DNA from 2 places in the Paenarthrobacter sp. NCHU4564 genome. Region 2 is predicted to be linked to the other one. Evidence: riboswitches for the same ligand, from Rfam matches in the RefSeq annotation. Region 2 holds a riboswitch; the other holds the start of a gene.
The links. A riboswitch is a leader RNA that binds a small molecule or an ion and turns the genes downstream of it on or off. The one in region 2 is predicted to bind glycine.

Region 1: linked by a shared signal. The riboswitch ahead of gcvP (aminomethyl-transferring glycine dehydrogenase) and the one ahead of gcvP (aminomethyl-transferring glycine dehydrogenase) in region 2 are both predicted to bind glycine.

The regions. Positions count from the first base shown of each region.
Region 1 covers NZ_JBQLIS010000022.1:60,805-72,468, reverse strand. The annotation lists gene ACSVIE_RS18305 (threonine/serine ThrE exporter family protein) at 1-42, opposite strand, end outside; gene ACSVIE_RS18300 (peptidoglycan bridge formation glycyltransferase FemA/FemB family protein) at 62-1,381, opposite strand; gene ACSVIE_RS18295 (lipid II:glycine glycyltransferase FemX) at 1,478-2,566, opposite strand; gene ACSVIE_RS18290 (DNA/RNA non-specific endonuclease) at 2,736-3,557, opposite strand; gene ACSVIE_RS18285 (L-serine ammonia-lyase) at 3,596-4,996, opposite strand; gene gcvH (glycine cleavage system protein GcvH) at 5,199-5,585, opposite strand; gene gcvT (glycine cleavage system aminomethyltransferase GcvT) at 5,619-6,752, opposite strand; gene gcvP (aminomethyl-transferring glycine dehydrogenase) at 6,764-9,631, opposite strand; glycine riboswitch at 9,814-9,910, opposite strand; gene ACSVIE_RS18265 (TetR/AcrR family transcriptional regulator) at 10,005-10,544, opposite strand; gene ACSVIE_RS18260 (MFS transporter) at 10,619-11,664, shown strand, end outside.
Region 2 covers NZ_JBQLIS010000003.1:122,250-133,913, forward strand. The annotation lists gene gcvT (glycine cleavage system aminomethyltransferase GcvT) at 1-94, opposite strand, end outside; gene gcvP (aminomethyl-transferring glycine dehydrogenase) at 106-2,946, opposite strand; glycine riboswitch at 3,105-3,204, opposite strand; gene ACSVIE_RS04595 (PucR family transcriptional regulator) at 3,302-4,795, opposite strand; gene speB (agmatinase) at 4,961-5,959, shown strand; gene ACSVIE_RS04605 (purine-cytosine permease family protein) at 5,956-7,407, shown strand; gene ACSVIE_RS04610 (aldehyde dehydrogenase family protein) at 7,435-8,940, shown strand; gene ACSVIE_RS04615 (D-arabinono-1,4-lactone oxidase) at 8,983-10,275, shown strand; gene mscL (large conductance mechanosensitive channel protein MscL) at 10,473-10,931, shown strand; gene ACSVIE_RS04625 (hypothetical protein) at 10,967-11,314, opposite strand; gene ACSVIE_RS04630 (NAD(P)(+) transhydrogenase (Re/Si-specific) subunit beta) at 11,659-11,664, opposite strand, start outside.

The DNA of each region.
Region 1 (11,664 bases), on a different contig from region 2:
CGTGTGAGGCCTGCCGCCGTTGCCCTCCGGGCGTTCAATCACGCAGCATTCCTCCTTTGCATCATTTCTTCTTGAGGAACTTTCCGATCACCGGCAATTGCTCCGGCTTCCGCAAGTTTCCCAGAACGGTCTGGGCGGCTCCTGCGAGCTTCCTGACCGTGCGGTACGCGGTGTATTTGACCGGGCTCACCGGCATAACAAAGTCGCCGATCAACTGGACGACTTCGCCGCCGAAGCCCTTCTTGAATTCGTATCCGCCGTGCCCGGTCTCGTCCTGCCCCTGGATACCGAACGTTCCGTAGAAGTTGTAGCGCGAATAGCCGTTGTTCAGGGCGTGCAACATCATGCCCCAGTAGAGGGACGTTGCACCGTTGAAGTAGATGTAGTCCTGCACGGTTCCACCGATGACGCACGTGAGTTCATCACCGGAGCACGCAAAGTGGATGGCGGCGACTGTTGCCACGCCAACGGAATCCGGGAAGCGCTCAATGTCCTTGAGGCTGCGTTCATAGCTGTCCACAAGGTCCTGGACAACCTTGACGCGATTGGCTTTCTTCTTGCTGCCGGTCTCTTCGACCTCGCGCTTCAGCTCGGTGAGGGTCTTGGACTCCGCTTCCAGACGCTCCGTGATGGAACGGCGGTACTCCGGAATGTTGATCTTGGCCATCATGAGCTTGGTGAACTCATCGGAGGTGTTGCGGAGCAGTTGCTCGTAGTACTCCCGTTCCCGGTACGTGAAGCCCTTCTCATCACCCGCGGTCTTCAGGGCATTGTAGAAATCGTCCAGCGTTTCCAGCGTGGCCTGCTCCAGGTAGACGCCGTTCTTCTCCGCTTTTCGGATGGCCTTCCGGGTGCGGTAGTTCATGCCCATGATGAGCTCTTCGGAGTCCGCGACACCGTCCAGGGTCTTGATGAACATCCAGTTGATGTTGGCGAAGTTCATGTCGAAGCCCTGGTGCTTGAACCCGAGTCCTTCGAGTTCCTTCAGCAGCGGCCTGTTGTCTTCGATTTCCGGGTGTTCTGCCCCGTCCTCGTCCCGCGCGATGTATTTGACGTTGGGCGAGATGCGCAGCTCCGCCGCTTTTTTCTCTGCCGCGTGCTTCTTGAGGAGCTCGACGACGGGCCTCACCGCTGCCGCGTCGCTGTAGTCCATCAGTGGTCCCTTGGCGCACTCTGCAACCTTGTAGCCCAGGCGGTTGGACGTGTAGACAAGCTTTCCAGCGGCGATCAGGCTGCCTCCACGGGTGATGCCGAAAAGCTCCACTTCCTGGCCGCGGGCACGCTGGAAACGGGTGAGGTCCATGGATTGGATGAAGCTCGCTTGTGGGTGTCCCTTGGCGAAGGTCTCGAAATCAGCGTCACTGAGAATTACGAATTCCATGTCGGTTCCAGCCTCGATCGGAGTCAAAGAAATTACCTCATCTTGTTGGATGTGCACCCGTTGGTGGCCGGGGCGGGCCGTGCGTTTGGTTGGCCTCTAGTAGAACTGTCCGCCGGTACGCATGGTTTCCAGGCGGCGGAAGACTTTCTCCCCGCCCTTGAGCCACAGCTTGTACCTCAGAGGGCTCAAGACCAAGTCATAGCAGCCGACGAAGTCCGTGACCGTTTTGGTGAAGCTCGTCTTGAACGATCCGAGGCCGTAGAGGGGGTGGTTCTTGTCCTTGATATTTGCGCTGCTGGGGGTGCCGCAGAAGTCGTACTCGACACAGCCAAGCTCCTGCATGCGCTGGATGGCTGCCCACTGCGTCAGGTGGGAGTCACCGTACTGCTTGCGGTTCTGGGTTGAGCCGCCGTCCTTGTAGGTGGCTTTGGAACCGTAGTTGATCACGAAGGCACCCACGCTCGGCTGGCCGTCCTCGTAGACGAAGAAGAAGTGCCCTTGGCCGCGGCTGCTGAACTCTCCCCAGAATTTGGCGTAATAGTCGTAGCTGCGCAAGGGCATGGCGCCCTTGGCGTTCACGGTGTTCTGCATCAGGGCATAGAGCTTCTTGTAACTGGCTGTGCCGGCTTCCTCCTGTATTACCTCGCAGCCCTCGCGCTCTGCGCGGCGGACGGCGTTGCGGGCCCTCGACGAGATGCTCCGCAGCACCTCGTTGGCGGGCGCAGAGATGTCCAGAACAGCTGTGAAGTCGTTCGACTGGATGTTGGGGGCCTTAACCAGGCCGGACGCCTTCAGTTGCGCAGTCACTTCAGGTGACTCCACGACGTCGGGCTCTATCTTGAGGGCGAAGACGTTCAGCTTCTGTTCCCTGGCCAAGGTGGCGACGGCGTCCAGCATCGGCTTGATGTCCTCGACTGACTCGGCATCGGGGCCCTTGATCAGGTACCAGAGGCGTCCCAGGACAGGAAACTTCTTCTCCAGCAGCAGGTTGTAGCTGGAGTATCCGGCGGTCTCGATGACGAGCCGGCGGACCAGCCAGCCGTTCCCGTCCTTCACTGCAGCATAGGCGTCCGACTGCAGCATGTTGCCGCCGTTCGGGTTGGCAGTGACGTGCTTGTCCCAGTTATCGATTTCCTCGGCGGTGGCAAAGCGGGCAGTAAATTCTCGCAAGGTGGCCGTGTCCAATCTCAGGGTTCAGTGCAGGGTTCAAGCGGTGTTCAGGCATAGTGCGCATGCGGACATGCAGAATCAAGTCTATCGGGCATGGGTATATGACCCGATTCCCGGGTAGCGGCGCTCCGGCGCACATCAGTGATGCTTCTTGGGAGAGCCCAGAGCCAGGCGATCATCCGGGTCAGAGCCGGATCTGTTCCATGCTCTCCAATTGGATGGCCTTGGGGGCTTTCCCCAATTCCCGCTGGCCGCTGGCGAGCCGATCGGCGTTGGTCAGCCGGCTCAGGCTCAGCCCGGTCAGGTCTGCGATCTCACCGACAGGGACCTGGAAAGTCCTGAACGGACCAAGGGGTGGCGGTTCTCCCTCCAGGAGGCGCTGCGTCAGAGCCTTTTTCAACTCAACCTTGCCCAACAGTGGCGACTGGTCCAGCACGAAGCCGGCAGCGCCGAGCGTTCCATCGTTGGTCCAAGCTGCGATTTTCCAGAATCTTTTGGGGATCTTCACGCCCCTGTATTCGGAATCGTCGTCGGCAAAGACCGGCCCGGTGAACACGCTGAGCTTGGCGTCGTGCGCGTCGGCGTGGCCCAGCACGTGGTCTTCCAGCCCTACCCAAAGTTCCTTGCCTTGGTTGAAGTCATCCACTTGGGGTGCTGCATTGGTGAATGCGAAAGTGTCCTGATTCGCTTTCTTGGCCGTAGCAGCATCGCCCCACACCGGATCGAGCCGCCGCACCAGGTGTCCCCGATCGAAGGCGTTGTTCTTGTAGACGTCCGGGCCTGCCTGCTGCTCCCGGGGTATGCGCTCGTCAAAATGCCACGTGCCCTCCCGGGCCAAAGGATTCAGTTCCCTGCCGCTGATGTTGACTCCAACAATCGCCGCGAGCTTCCGGGCAGCCCGGAAGCGCACGGAGAAGTGCGTGTAGTCCAACAAAGTAGTCGTTGCCGACGGACTGGGCAGCTCCAGGCGTGCCCGCAAGAAATCCCGGTCATATCCCCCGCTCATGCATACAGCATGGCACTAGGCACCGACAGCGAACAGACTCAGCATTCGACGACGTTCACGGCCAGGCCGCCCATCGCGGTTTCCTTGTACTTATGGGACATGTCCTTGCCCGTCTCGCGCATCGTCACGATCACCTCATCCAACGAAACCCGGTGCGTCCCATCACCCCACAACGCCATCTTCGCGGCATTGATCGCCTTCGCCGCAGCAATCGCGTTCCGCTCAATACACGGAATCTGCACCAACCCACCAATCGGATCACACGTCAACCCCAGGTTATGCTCCATCGCGATCTCCGCAGCGTTCTCCACCTGCGCCGGGGAACCACCCATCACCTCAGCCAACCCCGCAGCAGCCATCGACGACGCCGAACCAACCTCACCCTGGCACCCCACCTCGGCACCGGAAATCGAAGCCTGCTCCTTATACAAAACACCCACCGCACCGGCAGCGAGCAGGAACCGCACCACCACATCGTCGCGGTCAGCCTGGCCGGCCTTGTCCATCCCCGGCGCGTAATGCAACGCATAGTAAAGAACAGCCGGAATGATCCCCGCCGCACCATTGGTCGGAGCCGTCACCACCCGCCCACCGGAAGCGTTCTCCTCATTCACAGCCAAGGCGATCAGGTTCACCCACTCCTGCCAATACTTCGGATCGTTCCGGTCCTTGTCCTCCTTCAAGAGCCGCTCCAACCAATCCGGTGCACGACGCTTCACCCGCAAACCCCCGGGCAGCACACCCTCACGCTTCAGACTGGTCTCAACGCAGGCCTCCATCACAGACCAAATATGCAACAGGCCCTCACGGATCTCCTCCTCCGACCGGGACGCCCGCTCATTGATCAACATGATGTCGCTGATGCCCAAGCCCTTCGACGCGCACCGGCCCAGCAATTCAGCAGCTGTCCTGAACGGCAACGGCAACTCCGCCTTGGACTCCTCCAACTCAGCCCGGGCCGTGTCCTCCTCACCCTCACGGACAATGAACCCACCACCCACCGAGAAAAACGTCGCCTCCCTAAGGACAACCCCCTCAGCATCAGAAACAGCAAACTTCATCCCATTCGTATGCCGCGGCAACACCGTCAACGGATGCAACACCATATCCTCCACCGCATACGGCAGGAGCACTTCCCCGGCAAGATTGAGCGTGCCCGTCTCCGCAATCGAAGCCAACCGCTCCTCCACCTCCTCGGGCAGGATCAATTCAGGCTCGAAGCCCTCCAACCCCAGCAAAGTTGCCGTGAACGTCCCGTGGCCTTTGCCCGTTGCAGCCAGGGACCCATAAAGATCCACCCGCAACCCCGCCACGGAGTCGAGGGCTCCGGACTCTTTGAGCTCCCGCGCAAACACCGCCCCGGCACGCATCGGCCCCACAGTATGCGAGCTCGACGGGCCAATGCCCACTGAGAACAGATCGAAAACACCAACAGCCATAGCCGGGATCCCTTTTATACAGCTTGAAAACGGTCCGGCAGATGGTCCTGCCGGATGGCCACCCCCGCTTGTGGCGGCAGGCGACCGAAGTACGACGCCGGGTGGCCCCCTCAGGCGGCAACCCGGCGTCGCAAGTTCATTCAGTTATTACAGTCCACGCTACGCCACCCGGCGCGCGTGGTGTCCCCTGGAACGGGGTTGCTTAGGCGAGGTCGCCGCCGTTCTTGGAGGCGTACTCCTGCGCCGAGAGCAGCGGACCGTCAGACTCTGCGGCGACCTTGAACAGCCAGCCCTCGCCGTAGGGGTCGTTGTTGATCAGTGCGGGGTCGGACACAACGGCGTCGTTGATCTCGGTGACCTCACCGGTAACCGGCGAGTACAAGTCGGAGACGGACTTGGTGGACTCCACCTCGCCGCAGGTCTCCCCCGCAGTCACAGTCGCACCAACCTCGGGCAGGTCGACGTAGACGATGTCGCCCAACGCGTCGGTGGCAACTTCAGAGATACCGATGGATACCGAGTTCCCCTCCCCACGCAGGACCCACTCGTGTTCGTCGGAGTACTGAAGTTCAGGCGCTACTTTGGGCATTCTGTTTCCTAACTATGGGTGATCAAAAACTGCTTAGCGGGACCGTTTGTAGAACGGCAGCGCGACGACCTCGAAGGGCTCGGCTTTGCCGCGGAGGTCCACCTCGAGTGCGGTGCCGGGCTCAGCAAAAGCAACGTCGACGTACGCCATCACGACAGGGTACCCGAGCGTCGGGCTCGGCTGTCCGGAGGTCACTTCGCCCACCACGGCGCCGTCCTTCACTACCGGGTAGTGCGAACGGCCGGCACGGCGGCCCAGGCCCTTGAGGCCAACAAGCTTGCGGCCGGAAGACACGCCCGCACCGTCAGCCTTCAAAGCAGCGAGTGCTTCCTTGCCAACAAAGTCGCCTTCCTTGGACAGCGCCACAACGGGCCCAAGTCCGGCAGCGAACGGATTACCTTCGCGGGAGAGCTCGTTGCCGTACAACGGCATGCCGGCCTCGAGGCGCAGGGAGTCGCGCGATGCAAGGCCTGCCGGAACCAGTTCACCATCCTCCGCAACAGCCGAAATCGCCTGCCACAGCGCGGCGGCGGATTCGTTGGGGACGAAGATCTCGAAGCCGTCTTCGCCGGTGTAGCCGGTGCGTGCCAGCAGCAGGTCCTGTCCGGAGCCGGCCACCAGGAAAGTCACCTCGACTGCGGCGTAGTACTTCAGTTCCGTGACCAGCGAGTGCTGCTCGGCCGGAACCAGGCGCAGCAGGATCGCTTCCGCAAGCGGCCCCTGAACGGCGATCAACGACGTCGACGATGAAGCATCCTCGACCACGACATCGAAGCCCGCGGCGCGCTGCAGCAGTTCAGATGCGACCACAAAGGCATTGCCGGCGTTCGGCACCACCAGGAATTTATCGGCACCACGACGGTACACAATCAGGTCGTCGATGATCCCGCCGTCTTCCTGGCAGATCAGGGAGTACTTGGCTTTTCCGTCGGCCATGGCGGAGATCTTGCCCACCAAGGCGTAATCCAAAAACTCTGCTGCCTGCGGTCCGGTGACCCAAACTTCGCCCATGTGGGAGAGGTCGAACAGGCCGGCGGACTTCCGGACGGCGTGGTGTTCAGCGAGCTCGGAGGTGTACTTTAGCGGCATCTGCCACCCACCGAAGTCCGTGAAAGACGCGCCGAGCTTCTTGTGCTCCTCGTAGAGGGCTGTGTGCTTCTCAGTCATTGCCATTTCCCTTAGTTCTCGAACGCTGCTGTGTTTTCCTCGAACGCTTCGAGAGGCGGGCAGGAGCACACCAGGTTGCGGTCGCCCGCAGCACCATCGATACGTCCCACCGGCGGGAAGTACTTGTCCTGCTTCAAGTGGTGGACCGGGAAAGCAGCCTGCTCACGCGGGTAGGCGCGGTCCCAGTCGGAGCTTACGACGGCGGCTGCCGTGTGGGGCGCGCGGCGAAGCGGGGAATCCTGCACGGAGAAGTCGCCGTGGGCCACCTGGTCGATTTCCTTGCGGATGGTGATCATGGCTTCGATGAAGCGGTCGATCTCCACGAGGTCCTCGGACTCCGTGGGCTCCACCATGAGGGTGCCGGCAACCGGGAAGGCCAGCGTGGGCGCGTGGAAACCGAAATCGATGAGGCGCTTGGCCACATCTTCCGCGGTAACGCCCGTCTTGGCCGCCAGTTCGCGCAGGTCCAGGATGCACTCGTGGGCCACCAGGCCAGCCTCGCCCGTGTAAAGCACCGGGAAGTGGTCGTTGAGGCGCGCTGCGATGTAGTTGGCAGCGAGCAGTGCGGACTTGGTTGCCTCAGTGAGACCCTGGCCGCCCATGAGCTTCACGTACGCCCAGGAAATCGGGAGCACACCGGCCGAGCCGAAGCGCGATGCCGAGATCGGGACATCGTTACCTTCGGTCCAGGAGGCAGCATCGCCGGGCATGAACGGCGCGAGGTGTGCCTTGGCAGCAACCGGGCCAACGCCGGGTCCGCCGCCGCCGTGCGGGATGCAGAAGGTCTTGTGCAGGTTCAGATGGGACACGTCTCCGCCGAACTTGCCCGGCTGGGCCAAGCCAACCAAAGCGTTCAGGTTGGCGCCATCGATGTACACCTGTCCGCCGGCTTCGTGGACTGCGTCGCACACTTCCCGGACGTCGGCGTCATACACACCGTGCGTGGACGGGTAGGTGATCATGATGGCCGAGAGAACGTCACGGTTGGCTTCGATCTTCGCAGCCAGGTCAGCGTGGTCGATGGTTCCATCGGGAGCCGTGGCCACGACCACGACCTTCATGCCGGCCAGCACAGCGGAGGCGGCGTTGGTGCCGTGGGCCGATGCGGGGATCAGGCAGACGTTGCGCTGCTGGTCTCCGCGGGAGTGGTGGTAGCCGCGGATCGCGAGCAAGCCTGCAAGCTCACCCTGGGAACCGGCGTTCGGCTGGATGGAGACCTGGTCGTAGCCCGTGATTTCGGTGAGCTGGGCTTCAAGGTCAGCGATCAGCTCACGCCAGCCGGCGGTCTGGGAGTCCGGGGCGAACGGGTGGATCGAGGCGAACTCGGGCCAGGAGATGGCTTCCATCTCAGCGGTGGCGTTCAGCTTCATGGTGCATGAACCCAACGGGATCATGGTCCGGTCCAGCGCGAGGTCGCGGTCGGAGAGCTTGCGGATGTAGCGCAGGAGCTGGGTCTCGGAGCGGTGCGTGTTGAACACCGGGTGCTGCAGGTAATCGCTGGAGCGCTCAACGGAAGCTTCGAGCGCGAAACCCTCCACGGACTCAAGTACCGGGGCGCCGAACACTTCAAGGACACCGCCGACGATGTCGGCTGTAGTGGTTTCATCAACCGAGATACCCACAGTGTCCGCGTCGACGCCGCGCAGGTTGATGCCGCGGGCCTCGGCGGCAGCGACGAGCTCGGCGCTGCGGCCCGGTACGCGGACCGTGATGGTGTCGAAGAACGAACCGTGCAGGACCTCGACGCCGGCGGCCTTCAGGGAGACGGCAAGGGTGCGGGCGTGCTGGTGCGCCGTCTCGGCGATTGCCTTCAGTCCCTCGGGACCGTGGTAGACCGCGTACATCGAAGCGACGATCGCGAGCAATGCCTGCGCGGTACAGATGTTGGACGTGGCCTTCTCGCGGCGGATGTGCTGCTCACGGGTCTGCAGCGCCAGGCGGTAGGCGGGGACACCGGCGTCGTCCTTGGAAACGCCCACCAAACGGCCCGGCATGGAACGCTCCAAGCCCTTCTGGACGGCCATGTAGGCGGCGTGCGGGCCGCCGAAGAACAGCGGCACGCCCAGTCGCTGGGCGGAACCCACGGCGATATCGGCGCCCTGCTCGCCGGGAGGAGTGATGAGGGTGAGCGAGAGAAGATCGGCTGCGACGGTGACCAACGCGCCCCGCTCTTTCGCCTCGGCGATCACGGCGGAGTGGTCGAAGACTCGGCCGGAAACGCCCGGCTGCTGGAGGACGACGCCGTTGATGGCACCTTCCGGGAGGCCAAGGGAAAGATCAGCGACCTCAACCTCGAAGCCGAGGGCCTCGGCACGGCCCTTCACGATCGCGATGGTCTGCGGCAGGCAGTCGGCGTCCAGGACGGTCTTGCCATCCTGGGCAGCCTTGTTCTTGTTGGCCCTGCGCATCATGAGGACGGCTTCGGCCACGGCGGTGGCTTCATCCAACAAGGACGCGTTGGCGATCGGCAGGCCAACAAGGTCCTGGACCATGGTCTGGAAGTTCAGAAGTGCCTCAAGACGGCCCTGGGAGATCTCGGGCTGGTACGGGGTGTAAGCGGTGTACCAGGCGGGGGACTCGAGGATATTGCGGCGGATCACCGGCGGGGTAATGGTGTCGTAGTAGCCCTGGCCGATCATCTGTACGGCCGTCTTGTTCTTGGCGGCCAGCTTGCGGAGTTCAGCCAGGACCTCAACCTCGGAAAGGGCGTTCTGGAGGGTCAGCGCCACGTCCTGACGGATGTCGTTGGGAACCGCGGTGTCAACGAGCGAATCGACGGAGTCGTATCCGACGGACTTCAGCATGGTTTCAACGTCGGCCTGGCGGCGGGCACCGATATGCCGGTCAACGAAGGTGGTGGAGGCAGAACTAACCGTCACGAAGGAACTCCAATACTTGGGCGGCGCGTGGGTACGCCGCAGCTACTCGGGTTCCTCCCCGCTCTGTATTGGACCTGAGAGTTTCCGCGCGTTGTCTGCACAACGATCGCTTGCACCGTCGGTGAGCACGGTAGGCCCGCGCCGGTGGTGACGCGTTCCTGCCTGCTGCTTTCCAGAGTTGCCTCGCCGCGGCGGTGCATGGGCCTGAGAGATTCCTGGGGAGGGTTTGCTCCTACGGCGCCTGCATCACGTACTGCAGGACTCTCCCGCCGCAGATCAAAGGCTTGTTCAGTTGTCTGTGGGCGCTGGGAAGGCGCGCCACAAGGCTTAATTGTCCTACGCGGCGGGCGCCGCCGCAAATGGTGCAGGCGGCCTATGCCCGCAGGCGCTCCAGCACCTTCAGGAGAATCCCGACGTCGGCCTCCCGCCTGCCGTCGCCCGTCTCCTGGCCGCCCTCGAACATCGCGTTAAAGTACAGCCCATCCCCCATGTAGCTGACAGCCTTGGCCACGTCGGGCCCCACATCCTCAGCCAGGACATCCAGCCACTGTTGCTGGATACCGGCGAACCGCCGTCGTGTTTCCTCATGGGCGACCTCCGCCAACCGGGTCGCCGCCACGAAGGCCCGGTCCATGGGCGTCCCCGCCCACAACGAAGAGCGGATGAAGTAGGCAGCCGCTCCATCGGGAGCAGCTTTCATCTGTTCTATGTCTTCCTGCGCGAGATTGTCGAGGCGTTCCAACAGCGCCGCGATCAGCGCCTCCTTGTTGGGAAAGTGGTAGAGCAGCCCGCCCTTGGAGACACCGGCGCGCTTGGCTACGGCATCGAGCGTGGCGGCCCGTTCGCCGACCTCGATCAGGAGGGCTTCGAAGGCATCCAGGACCGAGTCCTTGGCTACTGGTTTTCGTGGCATGGGTTCCATCATCCCCTATTGCTGTGGGCATTCCGAAGTTGAAACTATACCGTCCAGACGGTACAGTTATTGCCATGTTCACCCAGTCTTCGACCCCAGCAACCCATGTCCGCCAGCAGTCCGCGCAGGACCGGGCACCGTGGCGCGACTGGGCAGCACTGGCCCTGCTGATGGTCCCGGTGCTGCTGGTCGCCGTCGACAACACCGCCCTCACCTTTGCTCTTCCGGAAATCGCCCGGTCCCTGGAAGTTGGCGGTGTCCAGTTGCTCTGGATCGTGGACTCCTACCCGCTGGTCCTGGCCGCCCTGTTGGTCTCCATGGGCAACCTCGGCGACAGGATCGGACGACGGCGGCTGCTCATGATCGGCAGCACGGGCTTCGCGGCGGTGTCGGCTGCTACAGCCTTCGCGCCGTCCGCCGAGTGGCTGATTGCCGGCCGCGCCGCCCTGGGCGTCTTCGGCGCCATGCTGATGCCCTCCACCCTCTCCTTGATCCGGAACATCTTCACGGATCCCAACCGCCGCAGGCTCGCCATCGCGGTGTGGGCCGCCGGCTTCTCCGGAGGCGCTGCGCTGGGCCCCATCTTTGGTGGCTGGCTGGTGGAGCACTTCTGGTGGGGTGCCGTGTTCCTCGTGGCGACCTTCCTGCTGCTTCCCTTGCTCGCTCTCGGCACCACGCTCATCCCCGAGTCCAAGGACGCCAATCCCGGCCGGGTGGACGTGCCCAGCATTGCGCTGTCCATCCTGACCATGGCGCCGTTCGTCTATGGCATCAAGGAATTCGCCGTCCATGGCTTCGGGGCGACCGCCCTGGCATTCATGGTGTTTGGCCTGGTCATGGGCACAGTGTTCGTCCGGAGACAGCGCCAGTTGGAGAACCCCATGCTGGATGTCCGCCTCTTCGGCAACAAGGTGTTCAGCACGGCGATCGTGGCCAACGTCCTGTCACTGTTCTCCATGACCGGGTTCATCTACTTCTTCGCCCAGCACCTGCAGTTGGTGGAGGGGCAGTCCCCCATGGAAGCGGGCATCGCCATGATTCCGGCCCTGCTCGCCACGATTGTTGCCGGACTGTTGGTGGTGCCGCTGGTCAAACGGATCAGGCCTGGATTCGTGGTCGC
Region 2 (11,664 bases):
TGTACTTGAGGGGCATCTGCCAGCCACCGAAGTCCGTGAAGGAGGCGCCGGCTTTCTTGTGCTGCTCGAAGAGAGCGGTGTAGTTCTCAGACATAGTCGGGTTCCTTAGTTCTGAAAGTCTTCGATCGGAGGGCAGGAGCAGACCAGGTTCCGGTCACCCGCCGCACCGTCAATCCGGCCCACCGGCGGGAAGTATTTGTCCTGCTTGAGGCTCGGCACCGGGAAGACGGCCTGCTCACGCGGGTAGTCGCGCTCCCAAGCGGAACTCACGACGGCGGCTGCCGTGTGCGGTGCGTTGCGAAGCGGGGAGTTCTCCACGGAGAAATCACCGGCAGCAACCTGCTCGATCTCGGCGCGGATGGTGATCATGGCCTCGATGAAGCGGTCGATCTCGGCGAGGTCCTCGGACTCCGTCGGCTCCACCATGAGAGTGCCGGCAACCGGGAACGCCAAGGTCGGGGCATGGAAGCCGAAGTCGATGAGGCGTTTGGCCACGTCCTCGGCCGTGACACCGGTGCGTGCCGTCAGTTCGCGCAGGTCCAGGATGCACTCGTGGGCCACGAGTCCACCTTCGCCCGTGTAGAGGACCGGGAAGTGCTCGTCCAGGCGGGAAGCCACGTAGTTCGCGGCCAGCAGTGCCGACTTGGTGGCCTCGGTCAGCCCTTCGCCGCCCATGAGCTTCACGTAGGCCCAGGAAATCGGGAGCACACCGGCCGAGCCGAAGCGCGAAGCCGAGATGGCCACACCACCCTCGGAGGAAGCATTGTTGGCATCACCGGGCATGAACGGGGCCAGGTGCGCCTTCGCAGCAACGGGACCAACACCGGGTCCGCCACCGCCGTGCGGGATGCAGAAAGTCTTGTGCAGGTTCAGGTGGGACACGTCCCCGCCGAACTTGCCCGGCTGTGCCAAGCCAACGAGCGCGTTGAGGTTGGCACCATCCACGTACACCTGTCCGCCGGCCTCGTGGACCGCGTCGCAAACCTCGCGAACGTCAGCGTCGTAAACACCGTGGGTGGACGGGTAGGTGATCATGATGGCCGAGAGAACGTCGCGGTTGGCCTCGATCTTCGCAGCCAGGTCAGCGTGGTCAATCGTGCCATCGGCAGCGGTAGCCACCACGACCACCTTCATGCCGGCCAGCACTGCCGAAGCGGCGTTGGTGCCGTGGGCGGAAGCCGGAATCAAGCAGACGTTGCGCTGGTCATCCCCGCGCGACAGGTGGTAGCCGCGGATCGCGAGCAAGCCTGCAAGCTCACCCTGGGAACCGGCGTTCGGCTGGATGGACACCTGGTCGTAGCCGGTGATTTCGGTGAGATCGGCTTCCAGACCGGAGATCAGCTCACGCCAGCCCTCGGTCTGGGAATCCGGGGCGAACGGGTGGATCGAAGCGAACTCCGGCCAAGAGATAGCCTCCATCTCAGCCGTGGCATTCAGCTTCATGGTGCACGAACCCAACGGAATCATGGTCCGGTCCAGCGCGAGGTCCCGGTCGGACAGCTTGCGGATATAGCGCAACAGCTGGGTCTCGGAACGGTGCGTGTTGAACACCGGGTGCTGCAGGAAGTCGGAAGTGCGGACTACGTCGGACGGCAACTCGAACCCGGCTGCGTCCCCTACCGGACCGGCACCGAAGGCGACGGCGACTGCGGAGAGGACTTCCGGCGTCGTGGTTTCATCAACGGAAACGCCCACGGTGTCAGCGTCGATGTAGCGGAGGTTGATACCACGTGCCTCGGCCGCGCCGATCACCTTGTCCGCCTTGCCGGGAACGCTGACGGTGAGGGTGTCGAAGAAGGAGTCGGAGACGAGTTCACGGCCTGCCTTCTGCAGGGCGGTAGCAAGCACGCGGGCGTTGCCGTGGACGGTCTCGGCGATCGACTTGAGGCCCTCGGGGCCGTGGTAGACGGCGTACATCGAGGCAACGATCGCGAGCAGGGCTTGTGCCGTGCAGATGTTGGACGTGGCCTTTTCGCGGCGGATGTGCTGCTCGCGGGTCTGCAGGGCGAGGCGGTACGCGGGCACGCCGGCGTTGTCCTTGGAGACACCGACGATGCGGCCCGGAAGCGTGCGCTCCATACCGGTGCGGACAGCCATGTACGCGGCGTGCGGGCCGCCGAAGAACAGCGGGACACCGAAGCGCTGGGCGGTTCCGACGGCGATGTCCGCACCTTGTTCGCCCGGGGGCGTGATGAGCGTGAGTGCCAGCAGATCGGCAGCCACAGTGACCAAGGCACCGCGTTCCTTCGCCGCAGCGATCACGGGGGCGTGGTTGAAGACCCGGCCCGAAACGCCAGGCTGCTGGAGGACGATGCCGTTGATGTCGCCGTCGGGCAGTCCTGCGGAAAGGTCGGCGACCTCAACCTCGAAGCCGAGTGCCTCGGCGCGGCCTTTCACGATCGCGATGGTCTGCGGGAGGAGGTCGGCGTCGAGGACGGTCTTGCCGTCCTTCACAGCTTTGTTGGCGCGGCGCATGAGCAGCACGGCCTCGGCCACTGCGGTGGCTTCATCAAGGAGGGAAGCGTTGGCGATGGGCAGGCCCGTGAGGTCCTGGACCATGGTTTGGAAGTTCAGGAGCGCTTCGAGGCGGCCCTGGGAAATCTCCGGCTGGTAGGGCGTGTAAGCGGTGTACCAGGCCGGGGATTCGAGGATGTTGCGGCGGATGACCGGGGGCGTGATGGTGTCGTAGTAGCCCTGGCCGATCATCTGGACGGCGGTTTTGTTCTTCGCCGCGAGCTTGCGGAGTTCGGCCAGGACCTGGGTCTCGCTCAGCGCCTTTTGCAGGGCGAGCGGCGATGACTGGCGGATGGAATCGGGAACGGCCACGTCAACCAAGCCATCGACGGAGTCGTAGCCGATGGCCTTGAGCATGGTCTCAACATCGGCCTGGCGACGGGCGCCGATATGCCGGTCCGCGAAAGCGGTTGGGGAGGATTTAACAGTCAAGAGGAACTCCAGGATTCAGGCGCCCGCTGAGCGCCATGGTGAATATGGGTTCCTCCCCGCTCTGTATTGGACCTGAGAGATTCCGTGGACTGTGTTCTTGGCAAGGTCCACTTGCACCGTCGGTGAGCCCGGTTGCCCGGACTGCTTTCCAGAGTTGCCTCGCCGCGGCGGTACATGGGCCTGAGAGATTCCTGGGGAGGATTTGCTCCTACGGCGCCTGACTGGATGTACCCGGCAGGACTCTCCCGCCGCAGATCAAAAGCGTGTGCGCCACCTCGGTGACACGCTTCACACCATAGCGGCTGGTCGCTGACAATGGCAAGGCGGACGTTTCCCGCTGGGTTTGAATAAGGGCCTAACCGTGCATCGCCTCGTGGATTTGCAAGGCCAGCCAGAGCTGCGCCAGCGTTGAGGTTTCACCCATATCCAGGCCTGTAAGCTCACCGATTTTCCGGATCCGGTAGATGATGGTTTGCCGGTGCGTGAAGAGGGCGGAAGCCGTCTTTTGCCACGAGCGTTGTGAGTTGAGATAGGTTTTCAGCGTGACCATGAGGTCACCGTCCTGGCGCTGCTCGTATTCGAAAACCGGGCCCAGGAGCCGCTGGACCAATGCGCTTCCTTCCTCGAATCCGGTCAAACCCAGCCAGCTTGGCCCTTGGGCGTACCGGGCGAGCCCCAGTTTGTTCGCCTTGGCCGAACCCAGCGCCCACAACGACTCCTGCAAGGCCTGTTGAAGCCCGCCCACCGCGGATGCGGAGCTCACACCGATGGTGGTTCCCAAGCCCGCACAGTGGATCAGCAACTCGTCCGCCAAGTCCGCCGCGACCACCACGTGGAGCCGGTCGTTCCGCCTCAGTGAAGCGGCCGATGTCCCATGCCGCCAGAGTTCGATGTGCACGCTTGCCAGCCTGTCGGCGTCGTCCGCCGACATCGAGGCGACCACGAAGCGTTGCGGAGGTACCTCGAAAGCCTCCAGCCGCCGTTCCATTTCGGCCGTGCCAAGGCGCCCGTCAAGCGCCTGCAAAAGGAACTCACCGGCCAGCCGGTGGCGGCCTTCGAGCGAGAGGACAATCCGGGCCAACTGCAGTCCCAGCACGGTCGCGGCATGCAGGAGCACGACGGCGTCAGGGTGCAGTTCACTGCCCGGCAGCACCACCAGCAGCGCGTTGGCATGGGTGGGAATGTCCATGGTGAGGACGTGCCGGCCGCGGATCCGGTGCCACTGGAAGTTCTTGCCCGCAACCGAGACCTGGCCCGGGTGCGGCGACCATTCCTCCACAAGGAATTCCGGCAGGGACTGCCCCTCGGGGTGCCATGGATGGAGGCAACGGCGGTCCACCACGAACAGCTCCGAATCCAGCTCCGTGGCGAGCCGCAGCACCAGGCTTTGCCAGTGGTCCTCCGAGGCGCCGGCCGTGCGGAGGAGGTCGTACACCCGGGCCGTCTGCCGAAGCCGCCGCGATTCCTCAAGCAGCGACGACTCGGCCACGGACCGCGCAATGGCGATGAACGGGAGCGGGTACGGGATGTTGATCAGGGGCAGGGGAAGCCGGTCGCAGGCCTGCAGGAATTCCTCCGTCAGCGGCGGCGCGTGCATCTTCTCGCCAATCGCCAACGCACTGGCACCCGCGTCCACCAAGGCCTCTGCGAGCGCCACCTGCCCCTCCGGATCAGCCGGGATGGAGAGCCCGTTGGTCATCATGAGCTCCCCGCCGGTGACCCACTCCCACAAGCGCGGGAGGTCTGAGGTGTGTGCCCAGGTGATGCGGTTGCCTGTTCCGTCCGCGCCGGCCAGAAGGGTCAGCGCGAGCTGCGGCTCGGCGACGAGTTCGGCGACGGTGATGGCCATGGATGATGACTCCTGGGTCTTGTTTCGGGGCGTTTAGACGTTTGTCTAAACGCCCCGACCATTTGTAGTCAATGTACCGCTATCCGCAGTGATCGGGGTCACCAAGAATTGAGTTATGCACTTCCCGCTCAACGGCGAGCACCCAGCTACTCGAAGGATTCAGCCATGACCACGCACCAGCCCATCGGCCCCGTAGACGCAACCAAGGTTCCCCGCTACGCCGGCCTCGGCACCTTCGCCCGACTCCCCCAGATCGACCGCGTTCCGGACTATGACATCGCCATTGTCGGCGTGCCGTTCGACGGCGGAACCTCCTTCCGGCCCGGCGCCCGTTTTGGTCCTGCCGCGGTTCGCGAGGCATCGCGTCTCCTGCGCCCGGGCTACCATCCGGAGCTCGACGTCGAGCCGGTGTACGAAGCCCAGGTTGTTGATGCAGGCGACATCGCCTGCACCCCTTACGACATCACCCGGGCTGTCCGCGAGATCGAGGAACAGGCGCTGCCGCTCATCAGCGAATCGAAGCGCTTGGTATCCATCGGCGGCGACCACACCATTGCCCTGCCGATGCTGCGGGCACTGAACAAGGTCCATGGACCGGTCGCACTCCTGCATTTCGACGCCCACCTGGACACGTGGGACACGTACTTCGATCAGCCAATCACGCACGGCACCATCTTCCGCCGCGCCTTCGAAGAGGGGCTGCTTGTGGAGGACAAGTCGATGCATGTGGGTATCCGCGGACCGGTATATGACCGCAACGACTTCCTCCGGGACCACGAGTTCGGCTTCCAGATCATCCGCTGCTCGGACCTGGACGTCATGGGTGTTCCGGCGGCGATCGAGCGGGTCAAGGAACGCCTTGGCGACACGCCTGTCTATGTCTCGATCGACATCGACGTCCTGGACCCTTCCTACGCTCCCGGCACCGGCACCCCGGAGATGGGCGGGCTCCACTCCCGCGAACTCCTTGCCCTGCTCCGCGGTTTGGACGGCATCAACATCGTCGGAGCAGACGTGGTGGAAGTCGCTCCCGCCTACGACCACGCAGACATCACCACGGTGGCCGCAGCCACGCTGGTCTTCGACCTCCTCGCCCTGATGGTCAACCGGAGCAAGGCCTCCGAAATCCGTGAACTCGAATCGGTGTCCCGGAGCGCATCATGAGTACGCTGTCATCCACGAAACAGGCAACAGAGGTTCCGCGGCTTGAGGACAAGACCATCCAGCCGATTCCCCTCAACGAACGCCACGGCAAGGCCCGGGACCTGTTCACCATCTGGTTTGGTTCCAACATCATGATCATGACCATCGTGACCGGCGGCCTCGCAACCACGGTGTTCGGTTTGAGCTTCATCCCCGCGATCGTCGGCATCATCATCGGCAACCTGCTCGGCGGCATTTTCATGGCCCTGCACTCTGCTCAAGGACCCCAGCTCGGGGTTGCCCAGATGATCCAGACCCGCGGCCAGTTCGGTTCGTTCGGCGCCCTGTTGATCGTGGTGATCGTGGTGGTCATGTACGTGGGATTCTTCGCCGCCAACCTGGTGTTCGGCGGCGAAGCGTTGGCCGCCGTCAGCCCGGGAATCAGCGTTGACGCGGGCATCATCATCATCGGTGTGGTCAGCGTCATCGCCACGATCTTCGGCTACCGGCTCATTCACGCCTACGCCCGTATTTTGAGCGTAGCGGCAGGCTTGGCGCTGCTGCTGGCTTTCGGCTGGATACTCCTTGTGCATGGTCTTCCAGCCAACTTCCTGGAGCAAGGCAACTTCAACTGGGTGGGCTTCATGGGCACCATCTCCGTCTCGGCCCTGTGGCAATTGGCTTACGCGCCCTACGTTTCAGACTATTCCCGCTACATGCCGCAAGGCACGGGGTCCGCCCCGGCCTTCTGGGCTTCTTACTCAGGCTGCGTACTGGGTACGCTCTTCCCCATGCTCCTGGGCGCCTTGGTTGGCACCTTGGCAGTGTCCATGAGCACCGGCGACGTAGAGATCGTCGGCAGCCTGGGCACCCTCCTTCAACCCTGGACACTGGTCATCGTCGGCATCTTCTGCCTGGGCGTAGCAGCCTCCAACGCCATGAACCTCTACTGCGGCGTCCTCTGCGCACTGACCATCGGACAGACCTTCAAGCCCACCTGGCTTCCCCGCGCGAAAACCCGCAGCGTGGCCGCCGTCGTGCTCTTTATCCTTGCTGTCTCCATCGCCCTGTTCGCCCGCGACAACTTCATCCTCTTCTACACCAACTTCCTGTCCTTCCTGATGTACGTCCTGGTCCCCTGGACCGCCATCAACCTGGTGGACTACTACCTGCTGCAGCACGGCGAATACCGCGTAGAGGACTTCTTCAAACGCGACGGCGGCGTGTACGGGCGGTTCAATTGGGTCGCCATCGGTTCGTACATAGCAGGCGCCCTGATCCAGGTGCCCTTCTCGGCAACCGCGATCTACACCGGGCCGCTGGCTGCGGCCATGGGCGGTGTGGACATCTCCTGGATCGTCGGCCTGGTGGTCGTCGCACCGCTTTACTACGTTGCGGCCCGCCTGTTCGGCAAGAAGACAGAAGCCGCCCCCTTTCCATCCAGCTCCCTCACCCCTGACCTCATCTGACCAGACCTCATCTGAAAGCGAAGCATCATGACCACCACCCAGTCCGAGACGTTCACCGTCCACCGTGCCGAAGGCACCTCCGATGTCTCCGCGGTCCTTCCGCCCATCGGGCACTTCATGAATGGATCCTTCGTTCCCGCCGCTGCTTCCGGCAACCTGATCGACGTCGTCAATCCCGCCACCGAGGAAATCATCACCTCTGTCCAGGCGGGCACCGCGGCCGATGTGGACGCCGCGGTGGCAGCCGCCGTCGAAGCCCAGAAAACCTGGGGTGCCACCACCCCTAAGGAGCGCGCGGACGTCCTGAACCTCATAGCGAACATCATCGAAGCCAACCGCGAGGCCTTTGAAGTCATCGAGTCCGCCAACACAGGCAAGCCATTGGCGGTTGCCGAGGACGATGTGACCAGCACCATCGACACTTTCCGCTTCATGGCCGGCGCTTCCCGAACCCTGACCTCCATGGCCGGCGGGGATTACGCAACAGACCACACCTCCGTGATCATTCGTGAGCCGGTGGGCGTGGTTGGCGTCATCACCCCGTGGAACTACCCGCTCCTCATGGCCGCCTGGAAGATCGCGCCTATCCTGGCTGCTGGCAACAGCATCGTCATGAAGCCCTCGGAACAGACGCCGCTCTCCACGCTGAAGCTCGTCGAACTCCTGGCCGGACGCATCCCGGACGGCATCCTCAATGTCGTGACCGGGCAGGGCCGGACAGTGGGCCAGCGGTTGTCGGAACACCCCGACATCGCCCTGGTTGCCCTGACCGGCAGCGTCGTCAGCGGCCAGGCAGTTGCCGAAACGGCAGCCCGATCCGTCAAGCGCGTCCACCTTGAGCTGGGCGGCAAGGCTCCCGTTGTGGTGTTTCCCGACGCCGACCTCCGGGCTGCCGCTGCCGGCGTCCGGAACGCCGGGTACTGGAACGCGGGCCAGGACTGCGGTGCAGCCTGCCGTGTGCTGGTCCACGAGTCGGTGGCCGAGGAATTCACCCAACACCTGGTTGAAGAGGTGGGTTCGCTGGTGGTGGGTGCCCCGGATGCCGGGGACACGGTGGAGATGGGCCCCATGATTTCCCGGCCGCACTTCGAACGCGTCAAGGAAGCGCTGGCAGAAGCCCGTTCCGCGGGACTGACCATCGCCCTTGGTGGGTCCGCCATTGAAGGGACCGGCTTCTTCATCGAACCGACCGTCATCACCGGTGTTCCGGCGGGAGCGCCCATAGCGACGCACGAGATCTTCGGTCCGGTTGTCACTGTTGAGACCTTCAGCAGCACCGAGGAAGCCGTGACCCGCGCCAACGAGAGCCCTTACGGCCTCTCCGCCTCCGTGTGGACCAAGGATTCCAGCCTTTCACTCCGCGTCCCCAAGCAGTTGGACTTCGGCACGGTATGGGTCAACGCCCACCTGGTGCTGGCGAACGAGGTTCCCTGGGGCGGGTTCAAGGGTTCCGGCTACGGCCGTGACCTCTCCCTCTACGCCCTGGATGACTACTCCCGGACCAAGCACGTCATGATTAACCACGGCGCGTAAGCCCCACTACGCGAAACCAGAGAAGCAACGGAGCTTTGTGAAATGACCACTGTGAACCCCATCGTTCCCTCGGCACCGCCTGCAGCCACGCCGTCGGCCCCTTTCCGGACCGAGGTCCCGTGGACCAACTGGGGCGGCAACCAAACCTCGACTCCCGCCTTCACCGTCCAGCCAAGGAATGAGCAGGAGACTCTCGACGCCGTACGGTTCGCCATCCGCGAGGGCCTGTCGGTGCGGGCGGCTGGCTCGGGACATTCGTCCTCTCCCCTGGTGCAGACCGGTGGCGTCCTGCTGGACATGTCCAAGCTCACCGGGATCACCGGAACGGACCGCTTGAATCACCGTGCCCGGGCCTTGGCCGGAACCACCATCAACGCTTTCGGCGACCCGCTCTGGGAGCAGGGCCTCGCGCTCAGCAACCAGGGCGACATCGACAAGCAGCAGATCGCCGGGGCCTTGGCCACCAGCACCCACGGATCCGGTAAGGACCTTGGAAGCTTCTCGTCAAAGCTGCGCTGGGTGAAACTGATCAACGGCTACGGCGAGATAGTGGAGATCGGCGACGGACAGCTTCGCGAACTCCGTGCGGCCCAGGTGGCTTTGGGGACTTTGGGGATCTTCCTTGAGGTCGAACTCGAGGTGGATGACAAGTACTACCTGCAGGAGGAAATCACCTATCCCACGTGGTCCGAAACGGCAGCTACCTGGCAGGAAGACATCGACTCCAACCGGCACTACTCCTTCCTGTGGTGCCCCGGGGAAGACTCGTGCGAACTTCTGGACCTGCCAGGCTCACCCGATCACAATATGGCGGACCGCAGCTACACCAAGCGGTACAACGTGGCTTCGGTCCCGGACGAGTCGGGCCTCTCCACCATCGAGGGCGCACGCCTGGACCGTTCATACCGGATCTACCCGGGTGGGTTCACCACGCAGTTCCACGAGCTCGAATACTTTGTCCGCAGCGAGGACGGGCTGGCGGCCACGGAAGCCATCCAGGACCTGATCCGCTCCAAGCACCCTGACCAGAAGTACCCCGTGGAAGTCCGCTGGGTGAAGGCCGACGATGCCTACATGTCACAGTTCCAGGGCCGCGACAGCACGGTCATTACGCTCACCACCAAGCCCGGGACGGACTACTGGCAGTTCTTCCGCGACGCCGACGCCGTGCTCCAGGACTTCGAACCAAGGGCACACTGGGGCAAGATCCACTTCATGACCCGGAGCCGGCTGGAACGCCTCTACCCGGAGCTGGACACGTTCCTCCAGGTTCGCCGTGAGTTCGACCCCCGCGGCATCTTCCTCAACGACCACACCCGGGCCCTGTTCGGTTAGGGCGTGCAAAGGATCTGAGCGAGCATCCGCAAAATTGGGCCGGGATGTGAGCGGGCATCCATCACTGCCGATGCTCGCTCACATCCCGGCCGCATTTTCCGATCGCTCTCTCGCCCCGCTGCACCTTCTTGAAACCCCGCAGTGGTAGTTTGATCTCTGCTTGAGCCATACGCCCCGCACCAATCAGAGGACATGACATGTTTAAGGGTTTCAAGGACTTCATACTCCGCGGCAACGTGATCGAGCTGGCCATCGCCGTCGTTATCGGCAGTGCCTTCACCGCGTTGGTCACCGCATTCACCAACAACATCATCAACCCCGTGATCGCCGCAGCAGGTGGTGTGAATGCGGATGGCCTGGGCTTCCGCATCTGGCAGGACAACCCGGCCACCTTCGTCAACCTGGGTGCTGTGCTGACGGCACTGGTGACGTTCCTGATCACCGCCGCAGTGGTCTACTTCATCTTTGTGGCGCCCATGAACAAGATCAATTCAATGGTCAAGGACCGCCTGGCCACCGAGGAGCCGGAGGAAGAACCGCTTCCGGCCGACACTGCTCTCCTGGCAGAAATCCGCGACCTGCTCAAGGAAGGCGCTGCCAACGCGCGCACCGACCGCAACCTGGACGACGACCTGGACTCTGACCGCATCCGCTAAGGGAGCCGCGGCATTCATTCCCTGTTGCATGCCGTTCACTCCTCGTCGATCTGTTCCAACAGCTTCCCGAGGGCGTCGCGGATGTCGTCGTAGTCGTATTGTCCGGCCCGGCTTTCGGCTGAGATGACTCCGCAGCGGTGGATCTTCTTGAAATCACCGATGGGAAACTTATAGTGCCCCTTTTGGTCGTCGGGGTGTTCATCGTCGACGCCGAGGTACCACTTTCCGTAGTCAGCGAAGCCGTGCTTGTCCAGGAACGCGTTCTCGTCCTTGGTTGAAGGCGAGTGCTCGCTCCAGTCATCCCGTTCGTCTTTGGCTACCTTGCCATCCCGGATCAGGTGTTTGGCGTGGTCGAACGCCTTCTTGTTGAGCTTCACGGTCACTTGGCAACCTCCTGTTGGGTGGATGGCAACGCACGTACGGAACAGCTTAGAACGACGCCGGATGGCCGGGAAGGGTGCGCGGAGCAGGCTGGGATCCTGCGCGCGGGGCGGTTTGCATCCTAAAATTGGAGGTGCGGTGAGGTGCCGTATCGAGCCCGGCCGCCGCGTCTGAAACGGAGTCCGCCATGCTCAAGATGCTGCTCTGCAAACTGAATCTCAGCCACGACTGGCACATCGAAAGCACCGAGGATGGCGAGCGTTACAGGCGATGCCGGCGCTGTGGCAAGTATGAAACCGAACGGGATTCAAGCGGCTTCATGCACTGACCGGGAAACCGGAGCAGACTACAA